4 regions of the Yersinia sp. 2541 StPb PI genome follow, and region 1 is predicted to be linked to each of the others. Evidence: predicted binding sites of a transcription regulator. Region 1 holds the regulator's gene; each other region holds the start of a gene.

Region 1 (3,207 bases):
GCCTGATGGGGTTCTCTGGCATTATGTCGCCCTATACATGTGTTATAATATTGGGCAGAACGCTCAGTAATTTGCATAACTATTTGAATTTAAAAGGTATTTAGCTATATGGCAACTGTAGGCATTTTCTTTGGCAGCGATACTGGCAATACTGAAAACATTGCCAAGATGATCCAAAAGCAACTGGGCAAAGATGTTGCTGAGGTTCACGACATTGCCAAAAGCAGTAAAGAAGATTTAGAAGGCTTCGATATTTTGCTGATTGGGATCCCAACCTGGTATTACGGCGAAGCGCAGTGTGATTGGGATGATTTCTTCCCAACACTGGAAGAGATCGATTTCAATGGCAAGTTGGTGGCGCTGTTTGGTTGTGGTGACCAGGAAGACTACGCAGAATATTTCTGTGATGCGATGGGTACCGTGCGCGACATCATTGAGCCACGTGGTGCCGCAATCGTGGGCCATTGGCCAACCGCGGGCTACCATTTTGAAGCGTCCAAAGGTCTGGCGGATGACGACCACTTTATTGGTCTGGCAATTGATGAAGACCGTCAGCCAGAACTTACCAATGAGCGGGTTGAGGCATGGGTAAAACAGATTACTGAAGAACTGAGCCTGTCTGAGATAGTGGGTTAATCAAGCCTGTCGGAAACGCTATGGTCGTGTTCAACACTGCCGGGCGTTTCCGTTGCCTTTTATCCTTTTGAGCTGTGCTTTTTGTCATAACGTTGTTTTCTCTCTCTTTAGCTCCCATCCATGGTGAACAGCGCGTCCGGCTATCCGATTGTGCTTTGTTAAGCGGCCCACATATCCACATCTTCCTGCGCGCAAAATGAAAATAAACTGCTACAAATTTGTAACTTTATCCCTCGTCACTGTACACTTAAATGATGTGTTATCCCCATTCATCAATACACTGCATGATTAATCTTACAAAGTGTGCAATTATATCTTTGTTAACAACCACGGTTTTCATTTGGGGCTAGCAGTTCTATAATGAGACGTAATTGTAATTATTGCGCCACGGATGTCATAGGCTGAACAGCCTTAATTTGAAACGATAGTAACAGGACTGAATCCGCATGACTGACAACAACAAAGCCTTAAAAAACGCAGGCCTTAAAGTAACACTGCCCCGGCTTAAAATTCTGGAAGTGTTGCAAGATCCGGCGTGCCACCACGTCAGCGCGGAAGATCTTTATAAAAAGCTGATCGATATTGGTGAAGAGATTGGTTTAGCCACGGTTTACCGCGTACTGAACCAGTTTGATGATGCCGGTATTGTTACCCGCCACAATTTCGAAGGCGGTAAATCAGTCTTTGAGCTGACGCAGCAGCATCATCATGATCACTTGATTTGCCTGGATTGCGGCAAAGTGATTGAGTTTAGCAATGAATCCATTGAATCGCTTCAACGTGAAATTTCTAAACAGCATGGTATCAAGCTGACCAATCACAGTCTGTATCTGTACGGCCATTGTGAGACCGGTGATTGCCGTGAAAACGAGTCGGCACACGATAAAAGATAATGTGCTTTGAAAGCATTATCTTATAAAGATTTTAAGCACTGAATACACTACGGCTTATGTTTAATCCAGATTGATAGGTTCTACTGTTTGGTTAACATAAGCTATCAGCAAGATGGCCACCTTTCCCGTTCTATACCTGAGTATCTCTCGGTTGGGAGTCAGGTGGTCGTTCTTATTTATGTCCTTGATATTTATCCCCTTGGTACTGAAAGCCACTAGAGTGTTAGCGATGTTCTGGGTTCGTTCGCCTGCTAGCTATCTGCAACACCAATAACATTGGGTATCTATCCCGTTATTGTTCTTTCCTGAGTGACAAATTCACTGTTTATCGCCCCCATTTATTGACTCTCCCCCCTTTAGCGAGCTGCATCAATTTTACAGCAAAAAAAACCCCGGACCTGCCGGGGGAAAAACCATCAACTCAACTTCACTTAAATTTGTTTGGCCAAAAAATAAAGCAAACAGGAGATAACATTAGACACAGCTCGATATTACCAATTTTCAGACTTTAACCGACTCAGCACGGCTACTACGCTTACCGTCTGGGCTGGTGGAGCGGATCATCACCTCGCCACTCACGGTAGGTTTTGCCTTCGCATCATACTTCTGCCACTGCTTACCGCCATCAGTTGAATACTCGATAATCAGGCCCGGCAGTGAGATATTGGCTTCCAACTGCCCCGCCACAACCCGAGCACCGGGGACAGGCAGGCGATATGACACACCGGCTTTATCCAGTTTTGCCAGTTCACGTTGGCCCATGATGTTGGCAAAACGTTGCCAATCGATGTCCAACGCCTTGGTATCGACGCTATGCGTCTGGCCACCTTGATATTCGCGGCCCGCTTTGTAATCTTGCTCCCACGAAGCGCGATGCCAGGCACGCTCGGCCAATGGCAACATCCGCGGGAAGATCATGTATTCCATCTGCTCATCAGTGCGGACGGTTTCATTCCATGACTGACCCGAGATGCCATGTACACCCGGCCAAGGTTTATCGCTTTTCGCGCTAAAGTGATTACCATCGCGGTCCACTGAGGTCTCGGCATTCTGCGGCATGTTATCTGGTGCGAAGCTGAATACTTTCGCTTCGTCATTAAAGCGGGTTGCCCAGTAGTAACCGCGTTCATTCGGATTAACTTCATATGGCATATCGAAGTAGACATAATCTGGATTTGACGCGACCACTTCATAACCTTTATTGGCCCAATCATTGATTGAGTCAGCACCACCCCAATAGAGGGTATCCCAGAAGTTGACACCAACGCGTTTAGTGGCAAACGCTTTGGCGTCTTTGGCGTCTTTCAACCCATCCTGCCAAGCCTGCATCTTCTCGATGCCGTGAGCATTAACCAACTTACTGACTTCAATGGCAAAATAGCTGGAAAGATGTTCAACATCCTGCACCTTGCCTTGTTTGACCATATCCTGACAAACTTGTGATTTGGCCCAAGGTTTATCTTCAACACTCTTATCAATAATGCCTTTACCCGCTTCAATCGGCCCGTTTTTGTCCTGATAACCCGCACCCAAACGGATATTTTTCGCTTCATCGCCACCAAAGTGCCAGGTAGTCAGTGGCATACCGGCTTCTTTATGCATCTGCGCCATTTCGCCAATCACTTTATCGACAAACCGCTTAGAAGAGTCGAGGCATGGGTTGAGATAGCTTTTACGC
Region 2 (3,207 bases), 730 kb from region 1:
GTGATTGAGCCACGCTAAAGTTGCCGCCGGGCAGGGTACTCGGTAGCACCAACACAATGATAGCCAGCGGGAATATAGCCATCAGATACTGTTTAATGCCTACCAGATTGACATGCTGGGTAGCAAATTTTCGACCGCCGAGCAGCAAGGAAACACCGACCAATCCACCAATCACAATCATGATGATTGAATAGAGCGTATCGCGCATCAGGGCGGGTGCGGCATCACCTGTTGCCATCATGGCTGAGATCAAACTGACCTCAAGCACAACAACCGACAGACTGAGGATTAAAGAGCCATAGGGTTCTCCCAGGCGGTGTGCTAATACGTCGGCATGGCGCACTACGCTAAAAGCACTGCTCAGGATACCCACAAGTGCGATCAGGTTGATAACAATAACAGCAGCAAAATTGCTGGTATCACCCCAGATATTAAGAATGACCAATGCAATGATCGGCAGGATGAGGGAGTATTCGTGATGGCGAGATTTAGATCGGCCAGGATCATTTTGCGACTTCATTTCGAGAGCGCTCCTAATAACTTTACTGCATTAAACGGGCATTAGAGCCATTTAATGATAATTAAGTGCCATATTGTAGGCTAAGTAGCTTTAAGACTAACAAATAACAGGGAATTGTCGCAGAAAATTTACAAGGTTTTAACTGGAAAGGGTAAAAAAATAGCTATGAAAACGGACACTACAGGGTAATGTCCATTGATTTTACAGATATTAATTAATCTTACTCGTCAATATTGTCCATAACTTCATGGCGCTTATGGTGATAATCTTCTTCATTCAGGCCTTCGCGCCAGTAGGGTACAGCATAAAGTTGCTGCCGCTCACACCCTTTTTCTCGGCGCAGATAACGGCGCAATTGCACCACCATGCTATCTTCTCCCGCCAGCCAGAATGTTGACTCTTCCATCAGCAGATTCAGCGCACAGAATTGGGTTATCACATCACCTGTTTTTTCCGTACCCCCAATGACCCAACTCAGTTCCAACCCGGCAGGTTTAATCAGATTCAATACATCTTGCGGGCTATCTACACGGATGATGGCATGGCCTTCGGCATTTGCAGGCAGGGTTTCCAGTAAGGCGGCAATAGCGGGCAGTGAGGCGGGGTCACCCACCAGATAGCTGTATGCCGCTGCTGGCAACATAGTTTCCGGTCCACCAGGATTGGTAATCCCTAACCAATCACCGACTTTGGCATTGCGGGCAAAATCGACCGCCGGACCACGGTGATCATGAATAGCAAACTCAATATCCAGCTCACCCAGTTCTGGGCGAGAAGCACGAACAGAATAGGTTCGAACAATCGGACGGACCTCGGCGGCAGGCCAGATTGGACCTTTTTCACCAAGTACTGGCAGTTCCGGCTGAGTTTGGCTCGCCAAAGGTAGGAAGATTTTCAAATGAGCGCCCGCGCAATCAGACGGGTAATTCTGCAATGTCGGGCTATGGAAGGTGATTCGACGTAAATGCGGTGAGGTATCCACTATCTTTTTCACCTGAACCAGACGCGGTGGAACTGGGCGATGTGTGGGTTTTGCTGCGGTTGATCCTATGGTCACAGTTTATCCTTCTTATCCTATGATGTTTTATTCTTGGTCATCAGCCAGCAGAGGTTGTGGCTTATAAAGGGATAAACTATAACATCAACCAATGTTAATGATAATTATTTGCATAAAAAGAGTGCGATAGGCTGCAACGGCGCATTTGCCCCACAGATATGTAGGGCAAGATGAATTGATTGCTTAATTGATGGGTTTTACAATTGCCGTTCGACGGAAATGCAATCTTAAACGCAACATAGTGACCAGTGCGATAACCATCACGACCATTGCAGCCAGCGGAAGTTGCTGTAATTGCAGACCAAAAGCCAGCAAGGTGCCACCGAACCAGGCGCCCAATGCATTACCTAAATTGAACGCGCTTTGGTTAAAGGTTGATGCCAGATTAGGGGCGTCACGGGCCTGATCCACTACTAATAGTTGTAACATTGGGCACAAGGCAAAAGCCACAATACTCCAGATAAACAATGTCAGTAGTGCCGGTAAATAGAAACCAATGGTGTAATGCAGCGCCAGCAGGATAGCTATCAGTATGGCGATTAGTCGGGTCATGGATCCCACCAGGTTTTTGTCGCCTAAACGACCTCCCATCACGCTGCCGATGGACAACCCAACCCCAAGAATCAATAACACCACAGTAACGCCATGTTCAGAAACTCGCGTCACCTCACGCAATAATGGTGCAATATAAGTGAAAACAGTAAACAGGCTGGCATTGGTTAATACTGATAGCAGTAAGGCGGTTTGCACTTTTTTCTGCATCAGGGTTTTGAATTCCAGCTTAGGACTGATTCTCTTCATCGGAATATTATTCGGTAACCAGGCGATTACCGCGATGATAGCTACAATACCAATAGCACTGACACCCCAGAAAGCGGCTCGCCAACCAAAAGCTTGTCCAACTGCTGTACCTAATGGCACACCAAGTACATTTGCCAGTGTGACACCCATAAAGACTAATGCTATTGCCCGCGCCCGGCGGTTAGGTTGGACCAAATCAGTGGCGACCACCGATGCCAAACCAAAGAAAGTGCCATGGCAGAGCGCTGCAATAATACGGGCAGCCATCAATAAGTTATAGGTTTGTGCCAATGCACACAGGACATTGCCAATAATAAACAGGACAATTAAACCCAAAAGTGTGGATTTACGCGGGATTCGCGCCGTTGCAATAGCCAATAAAGGTGCGCCGATTACCACACCCATGGCATAAACAGAAACCAACATCCCGGTTTTAGGGATACTGACCCCCAAGTCATGGGCAACTTCCGGCAATAACCCCATAATTACAAACTCGCTGGTACCAATGCCAAAGGTAGCAATGGTGAGTGCGATAATAGCCAATGGCATGAGTAACTCCTGAACAGCCTTACATACATAAAAGGCTGAATAACATCAATGTCAACTCACTCCCTGGCATGAATATGAAGGAGATAAAGTCTTGGCAGATGAATTTTATTAAGCGATTTTAGCACCGAGCCAAAAGGGCGTCTAACGGCAAAGTACGATCCTCTGGGTAACTGACGCATCAGTAGGGGAGTCGGCGCTCTACCGGCAATACCAATAGCTCTGGGTATATTAAAAAGTAATTAAATATAGCTGATTTTAATTTCTTCCCCAAAATTAGAAG
Region 3 (3,207 bases), 3.1 Mb from region 1:
AAGATAGCCGCAGAGCCGATATCAAATATGGGTTGCAACGCCCCACCGATATTGATGGCTAAGACAAACATTAAATACATGACAAACAGAAAGATCGGGACACCTAACCAGCGATTAAGGATCACTTTATCAAGCGCTTGTGTCAGGCGGTTCGGTTCCGCTTGCTGCGAGTTACCGACCACATCACAGATGCGGGCAATACTTTGATAGCGGGCATCGGCTATCACCAGCTCGGGATCTTCGTGTTGGCTTGCTCGCAGATTTTCACGCGCTAGCGCCACGATTGAGGGCGCTATGCCTGCACGTGCCAGGCTATAGATATCACCTTCCAATATTTGCAGTGCCAGCCAACGGCGCTGCTGTACCGGCCAGGACTCAGGCATGGCCTGTACCAACTTATCTACTTCACTGAGTAGCACTGGCGGGTAGTTAACCAAAGCCTTAAAGGGAATCGGCTGAAGTTCATCAATACTGCTTTTTAATTCATTGATACCCTGCCCGCGAGTGGAGACCAGCGGAATAACCGGGCAACCTAACTGCTGAGATAATGCCTTGATATCAATATCGATATGTTGGCTTTTGGCAATATCCAACATATTGAGCGCCACAATACAGGGAATACCCAATTCAACCAGTTGCAGTGTCAGGTAGAGATTGCGCTCCAGATTCACCGCATCAATGACATTAATCAGCAGGTCAGCTTCACCACTTAGAATGTAGTGACAAGCAATTTGCTCATCCAGCGAGGTTTGCTCAGAAATGGTGGTCAGGGAGTAGGTTCCCGGCAGGTCAACCAATGTCACTTGATGTTGCGCGGTAGTGAAATGGCCTTCTTTGCGCTCCACCGTAACCCCGGCCCAGTTCCCCACCCGTTGGCGGGCACCGGTTAACTGGTTAAAAAGGGTGGTTTTACCTGCATTGGGATTGCCGATCAGGCCGATTGTGAGTGCTTTCATGATCCAACGTGATATTAGTAAATTAAAATCAGACTACGCAGGGGGGCTTTGACACGCAGCCCGGCAGCCAAAATAGGATGTTGACCCGCAATATTAGGGTTGCAAGTCCAGCGTAAGCAGATCTAAGTCTTTTTTCCGTAGCACCAGACTGACGCGGCGGGTCTCTATCTGAATGGGGTCACCTAATGGCGCGAGGCGGACAACATTAAACGAAGAGCCGGGCAGCATACCCAGTGACAATAATTTCTGCCGGTAAGCCGGGCTGATTTCAGGCGAGAAACCAACAATTTTATAGGAACGCTGCGGGATAAGATGCATAGGTGCCTCTTGTTATTACGTTATTGGCGTACCAAAATTCAGAGTGATACGACTCTAAAAGGTAATAGATAAAATAATAATAGTAAGAATCGTTTTCATATTCAACTAAGGTGAAATACTCAAAGGTAAGTATTCGTTACTATTTCATTTTTATATACCCGTCATACTTCCATCTGCCTGTGTGTTGGCTACGCTCACTAACCCGAATCACTTACTCATGTAAGCTTATCGGGATTATCTCGCTTGCCGCCTTCCTGCAACTCGAATTATTTAGGGTATAATTAATGAGTCTGATTTTTATTTATGCTTGTTTTACCATCAAATTAACATAATCGCAAATGAAAATAATGAGTTAAATCAGTTAACTGAATGTTTCCATTATGCCCTGTTAGGGCAGTTAAATACCGATTGTTAACATAATTAATTCACTCACATTTTAATAAAATAACATTCGGATTTTAATTAACTCACAGAATGTCTTCATAATTATTTATAAATTAGAGTGAATAATTGACGAAATTAACCCTCATGTTAAATAGATTGTTAAATTAACGCCGATTTAATCATGATGTAAACGTCATTTCGCAGCAGAAAAGAATCGCGTGCTAATTAATTTAAAAGATAAATCTTCAGCTTTATAGAAGAAAAGGATATGAGAGGAAATATTAAAGATGTCGCGATAATTTGAAACAAAAACGTAAATGAAAAAAGGGCCACCAACGTGGCCCTGAGTAGAGATATCAGCGTTTTTTAAATGCCGCCGCCAGTGCATCACTCATGGCGCTGTTGCTACCAGAATTACTGTCTGCCCGGCCCTTGGCTGCTGGGCGACTGTTCGCATCATTGCTGTTACGAGGCTGGCTGGCACCACGATTGTCATTACGACCATTGGTGCTGCTATTCGCACTATTAGCGCCATTGTTACCACGACGCGAGCCGCCTTCACCAGGCTGTTCATCAAGGCGCATGGTCAGGGCAATGCGCTTGCGTTGCAAATCCACTTCCATGACTTTCACTTTGACGATATCCCCGGCTTTCACCACCTTATGTGGGTCATCGACAAACTTATCCGCCAGTGATGAAATATGTACCAAACCATCCTGATGAACACCAATATCAACAAAGGCACCAAAGTTGGTCACGTTAGTGACCGAGCCTTCGAGGATCATGCCCGGAGTCAGGTCATTGAGCGTCTCTACACCTTCAGCGAAGGTTGCAGTTTTGAACTCAGGGCGTGGGTCACGGCCTGGCTTTTCTAACTCGCGTAGAATATCGGTGACCGTCGGGACACCAAATTGCTCGGTGGTGAAATCACGCGCATTAAGATTACGCAGCGCGGTAGCATTACCCATTAGGTCCTGCAATGCCTGTTCAGTTGCAGCCAAAATGCGCTCAACAATCGGGTAGGCTTCTGGATGCACGGTTGATGCGTCCAACGGGTTATTGCCATGATTGATACGCAGGAAGCCGGCACACTGCTCGAAGGCTTTCGGCCCGAGGCGGCTGACTTTGAGCAATTGCTCACGGTTATGGAAGCGGCCATTCTCATCACGCCAGCTAACAATGTTTTGCGCCATCATGCGGGTTAAACCCGCAACCCGGGTCAGTAACGGCACCGACGCGGTGTTTAAATCCACACCCACGGCGTTTACGCAGTCTTCCACTACTGCATCCAGCTTTTTCGCCAGTTGGCTTTGGCTAACATCATGTTGATACTGGCCGACCCCGATAGATTTCGGGTCAATTTTTACCAGTTCAGCCAGTGGATCTTGTAACCGCCGGGCAATAGACACTGCACCACGGATGGAGACATCCAGATCTGGGAACTCCAGCGCCGCCAACTCCGAGGCGGAGTAAACCGAGGCTCCAGCTTCGCTGACAATCACTTTTTGCGCGGTGACTGCCGGATACTGTTGCTGTAGCTCGACAAAGA
Region 4 (3,207 bases), 1.0 Mb from region 1:
TATAACCGACTAACAATGACAGTAATATGGCTATTGCCGTAATGCCGATGGCGAAATGAATCAATCCCGCTAGCGTGGAATAGGCTTCAGGTTTTTCGCCATTTACCACCAGATTACGCCGTACCCGATTAGCACGTAACGGAATAATCGCCGCAGTAAGCGCCACCAGCAGCGCCGAAATACCATTACTAAAAATTGCCCCAGACACACTGATATTGATCATATTGTTCATCTGATCAAGGGCACCAAAAATCATGATGCAACTGGCTAGCAGAGGGGGGAATAGTCTCAGTGATGTGGCCACTTCATCAGCGATGGCAGGTAACCGCCATGAGGGGCGTTGGTTGGATAAAAATGCCCGCCCAAGGCCCGCGATTAAAGCGGAGAAGAACATGAGCTGAACAAATGCCAGCGCAAAATCCATCACTACCTGTGAGACATCCGGCGTGCGAGTAAAGGTTTGAGTGATACATTGCGCCACTGTGACGGTGATCAACACCGTACAAAGCGTGGTGGCTGAGGCCATAAAGCTGCGGCGTAGCGGGCCTGGTGGTAAGCATTTGGTACAAAACCAGGCGGTCAGCACATCGAGAAATTTAAAACCAAATATGCTGATTAAGAGTGCTAGCAGCAGATACATCGTGGTGCCGAAACGCCATTCGGGTTCCCAGGCGGCGCTCCAGGCATCGGCCAGCTCTTGGGTAAAATCTTTCAGTCGGCGGTCATCGTCAACATTGGGATTGACGATCGGTGCCCAGAAGTTCGCACCCAAAATGCTGCCAGAATTTAAGGCAATTTGTGATTTCAACGCGGTGCGCCGTAACGCGATGATCTGTGTTGCCAGGTTTTCCGCGTTGGTTTTGATAGCTTGGGCCTGATCATTCTGGCCATCTAACTGGATTTTACGGGTATTCAATATCCGCCGCTGCTGGGCGACTACTGGGGTCTCTGCCAATGCTCCGGCGGCAGGTAACGGGCCTAAAACCTCCAACTGTGTTTGCAGTTGTTCCCGCTTGGGCTTCAGGTCGGCTATCAAGATATCAGCATCACGCGCCAGTGCCAGTGCGGTCTCGTTTAGCACACTCAACTGGTTATCGGAGGTACTGGCAGAGACACTCTGTTTCAGCTTATCCAACTGTTTTTGTAGGCTAATCAGTTGTACTGATACTGCCGGTTTTACTGGCACCTCACTGTTTTCAGCCGTAGCATCTGATGCTATGGCGGCAACGCTGGTACCTGATATTGACGCAAAAATAAGCGTTAGCAGCAGCCACAGCAGCGGATAATTTCTACGTGCAACAACGTACCCAATCTTTTTCATAAAACCGATCAGCCTGAAAGTGAGTGCCACAATTAACCCAAAAATCCGATAGGTGTGCTGTTAAAGCCAGCCTGACGGCCATTGTGGCACATTCTGCACCTTACGGAATAATCTTACTCCGATAATTACTCCTCTCACTCAAATGATAAAGATAATAATTATCATTGAAATTAACACTCTCATTTAATAGATTGTGCGCTGAACTTATGGACCCACGATATGTGGCACGCAGGCAATATTATTGCGCTGTGAAATAGCAATGGATGCTGATTATAACCATCTATTTTATATGCCTAATTATCTGGGGAAGATAACTATGTTTTCGGTTTTTGTCATAAAGCGTTCTGCTATTTTATGTTCATTGGCGATGTGTATTCCTTTCGCTTCGCTGGCTGAAGATACGATAGAAGTCACGGCCAAAGCAGGTAATGCTGCTGATCTCCCGACCTCGGGCTACACCGCGATAACCACCAAAGGGGCGACTAAAACTGATCAACCCTTAATTCTTACCGCCCAGGCGGTATCGGTGGTGACGCGTCAGCAGATGGATGACCAAAATGTCGCTACGATTAATCAGGCGCTGAATTACACTCCTGGCGTGTTCACCGGTTTTTCCGGCGGAGCCAACCGCTATGACACCATCGCACTGCGGGGTTTCCATGGCGGTGATGTGAACAATACCTTCCTCGATGGTCTGCGCTTACTCAGTGACGGCGGCAGCTTTAACGTGTTGCAAGTAGACCCGTGGTTCCTGGAGCGCATTGATGTCATCAAAGGCCCCTCTTCGGCACTGTATGGTCAGAGTATCCCCGGTGGTGTGGTGATGATGACATCTAAACGCCCACAGTTTACTTCTGAAGGCCATTTCCGCCTGACGGCCGGTAATAACAATACACAAGCGGTTGCCTTTGATTATACCGATGCTATATCCGAGCATTGGGCGTTTCGCCTCACCGGGATTACCCGTAACAGTGACACCATGTACGACCATCAGCGTGAAGAACGCTATGCCATCGCACCCTCATTATTGTGGCAGCCGGATGAGAATACCTCTTTGTTATTGCGGGCTAATTTGCAAAAAGACCCTTCTGGTGGTTACCACAGTTCGGTGCCGGCTGATGGTAGCATCTATGGGCAGAAATTAAGCCGTGGCTTCTTTGATGGCGAAAGTAACCACAATGTATTTAAACGTTGGCAGCAAATCTATAGCTATGAATTTTCACATAAATTTGATGATGTTTGGTCATTCCGCCAGAATGCCAGTTACACCCATTCCAATACTCAGTTAGAACAGGTTTATCAGGGAGGATGGAATAGCGATCGCACTCTGATGAATCGCTATTATTCCGGTGAGGACTCCTCGCTCAACGCGTTTGCTATTGATAACCAACTGGGTGCTGATTTTGCTACCGCCGCAGTTGAACATAAAGTGATGCTGGGCTTTGATTTCCAGAAGTTCAGCAATAATCTGCGCAGCGACAGCGCTTTTGCGACCACACTGAACCCTTACACCGGTATTTCGGCGGGGAGCACGCTTTATAGCGATTATCTGCTGACCACTCCGGGCATCAACACCTCCTATTTAAACCGCCGTTATGAACAGAGTGGCATCTATTTGCAAGATGAAATGACGCTGGATAATTGGCACCTGAATCTATCAGGTCGTTATGACCGGATGAAAACTGAAAACATTAATAAGACTGCCAATAGTACCGATGAACGCACCGATAAACATGCCAGTGGGCGCGCGTCATTACTGTATAGCTTCGACAGCGGCATTTCACCCTATGTCAGCTACAGTCAGGCCATCACGCCAAGTCTGTTCCCAGATGCACAACAAAACTTATTGAAACCGATGACCAGCGAGCAGTATGAAGTCGGTATCA

The links. Region 1 encodes Fur, which represses iron uptake genes when iron is present. Its sites were predicted from a motif close to ATAATAATGAGAACNACTATCAA; they were not measured.
Positions count from the first base shown of each region.
Region 2: V1953_RS11410 (siderophore-interacting protein) is a predicted target of Fur. The motif match lies at 1,669-1,691, and genes of this name have one in related genera.
Region 3: feoA (ferrous iron transporter A) is a predicted target of Fur. The motif match lies at 1,351-1,373, and genes of this name have one in related genera.
Region 4: V1953_RS19400 (TonB-dependent siderophore receptor) is a predicted target of Fur. The motif match lies at 1,464-1,486, and genes of this name have one in related genera.

Region 1 covers NZ_JAZGQB010000001.1:3,292,815-3,296,021, forward strand. The annotation lists gene fldA (flavodoxin FldA) at 109-636, shown strand; gene fur (ferric iron uptake transcriptional regulator) at 1,083-1,529, shown strand; gene V1953_RS14895 (beta-N-acetylhexosaminidase) at 2,031-3,207, opposite strand, start outside.
Region 2 covers NZ_JAZGQB010000001.1:2,563,577-2,566,783, reverse strand. The annotation lists gene chaA (sodium-potassium/proton antiporter ChaA) at 1-520, opposite strand, end outside; gene V1953_RS11410 (siderophore-interacting protein) at 741-1,577, opposite strand; gene V1953_RS11405 (MFS transporter) at 1,761-2,927, opposite strand.
Region 3 covers NZ_JAZGQB010000001.1:231,345-234,551, forward strand. The annotation lists gene feoB (Fe(2+) transporter permease subunit FeoB) at 1-956, opposite strand, end outside; gene feoA (ferrous iron transporter A) at 1,050-1,274, opposite strand; gene V1953_RS00905 (Tex family protein) at 2,015-3,207, opposite strand, start outside.
Region 4 covers NZ_JAZGQB010000001.1:4,330,022-4,333,228, reverse strand. The annotation lists gene V1953_RS19405 (DUF3772 domain-containing protein) at 1-1,351, opposite strand, end outside; gene V1953_RS19400 (TonB-dependent siderophore receptor) at 1,638-3,207, shown strand, end outside.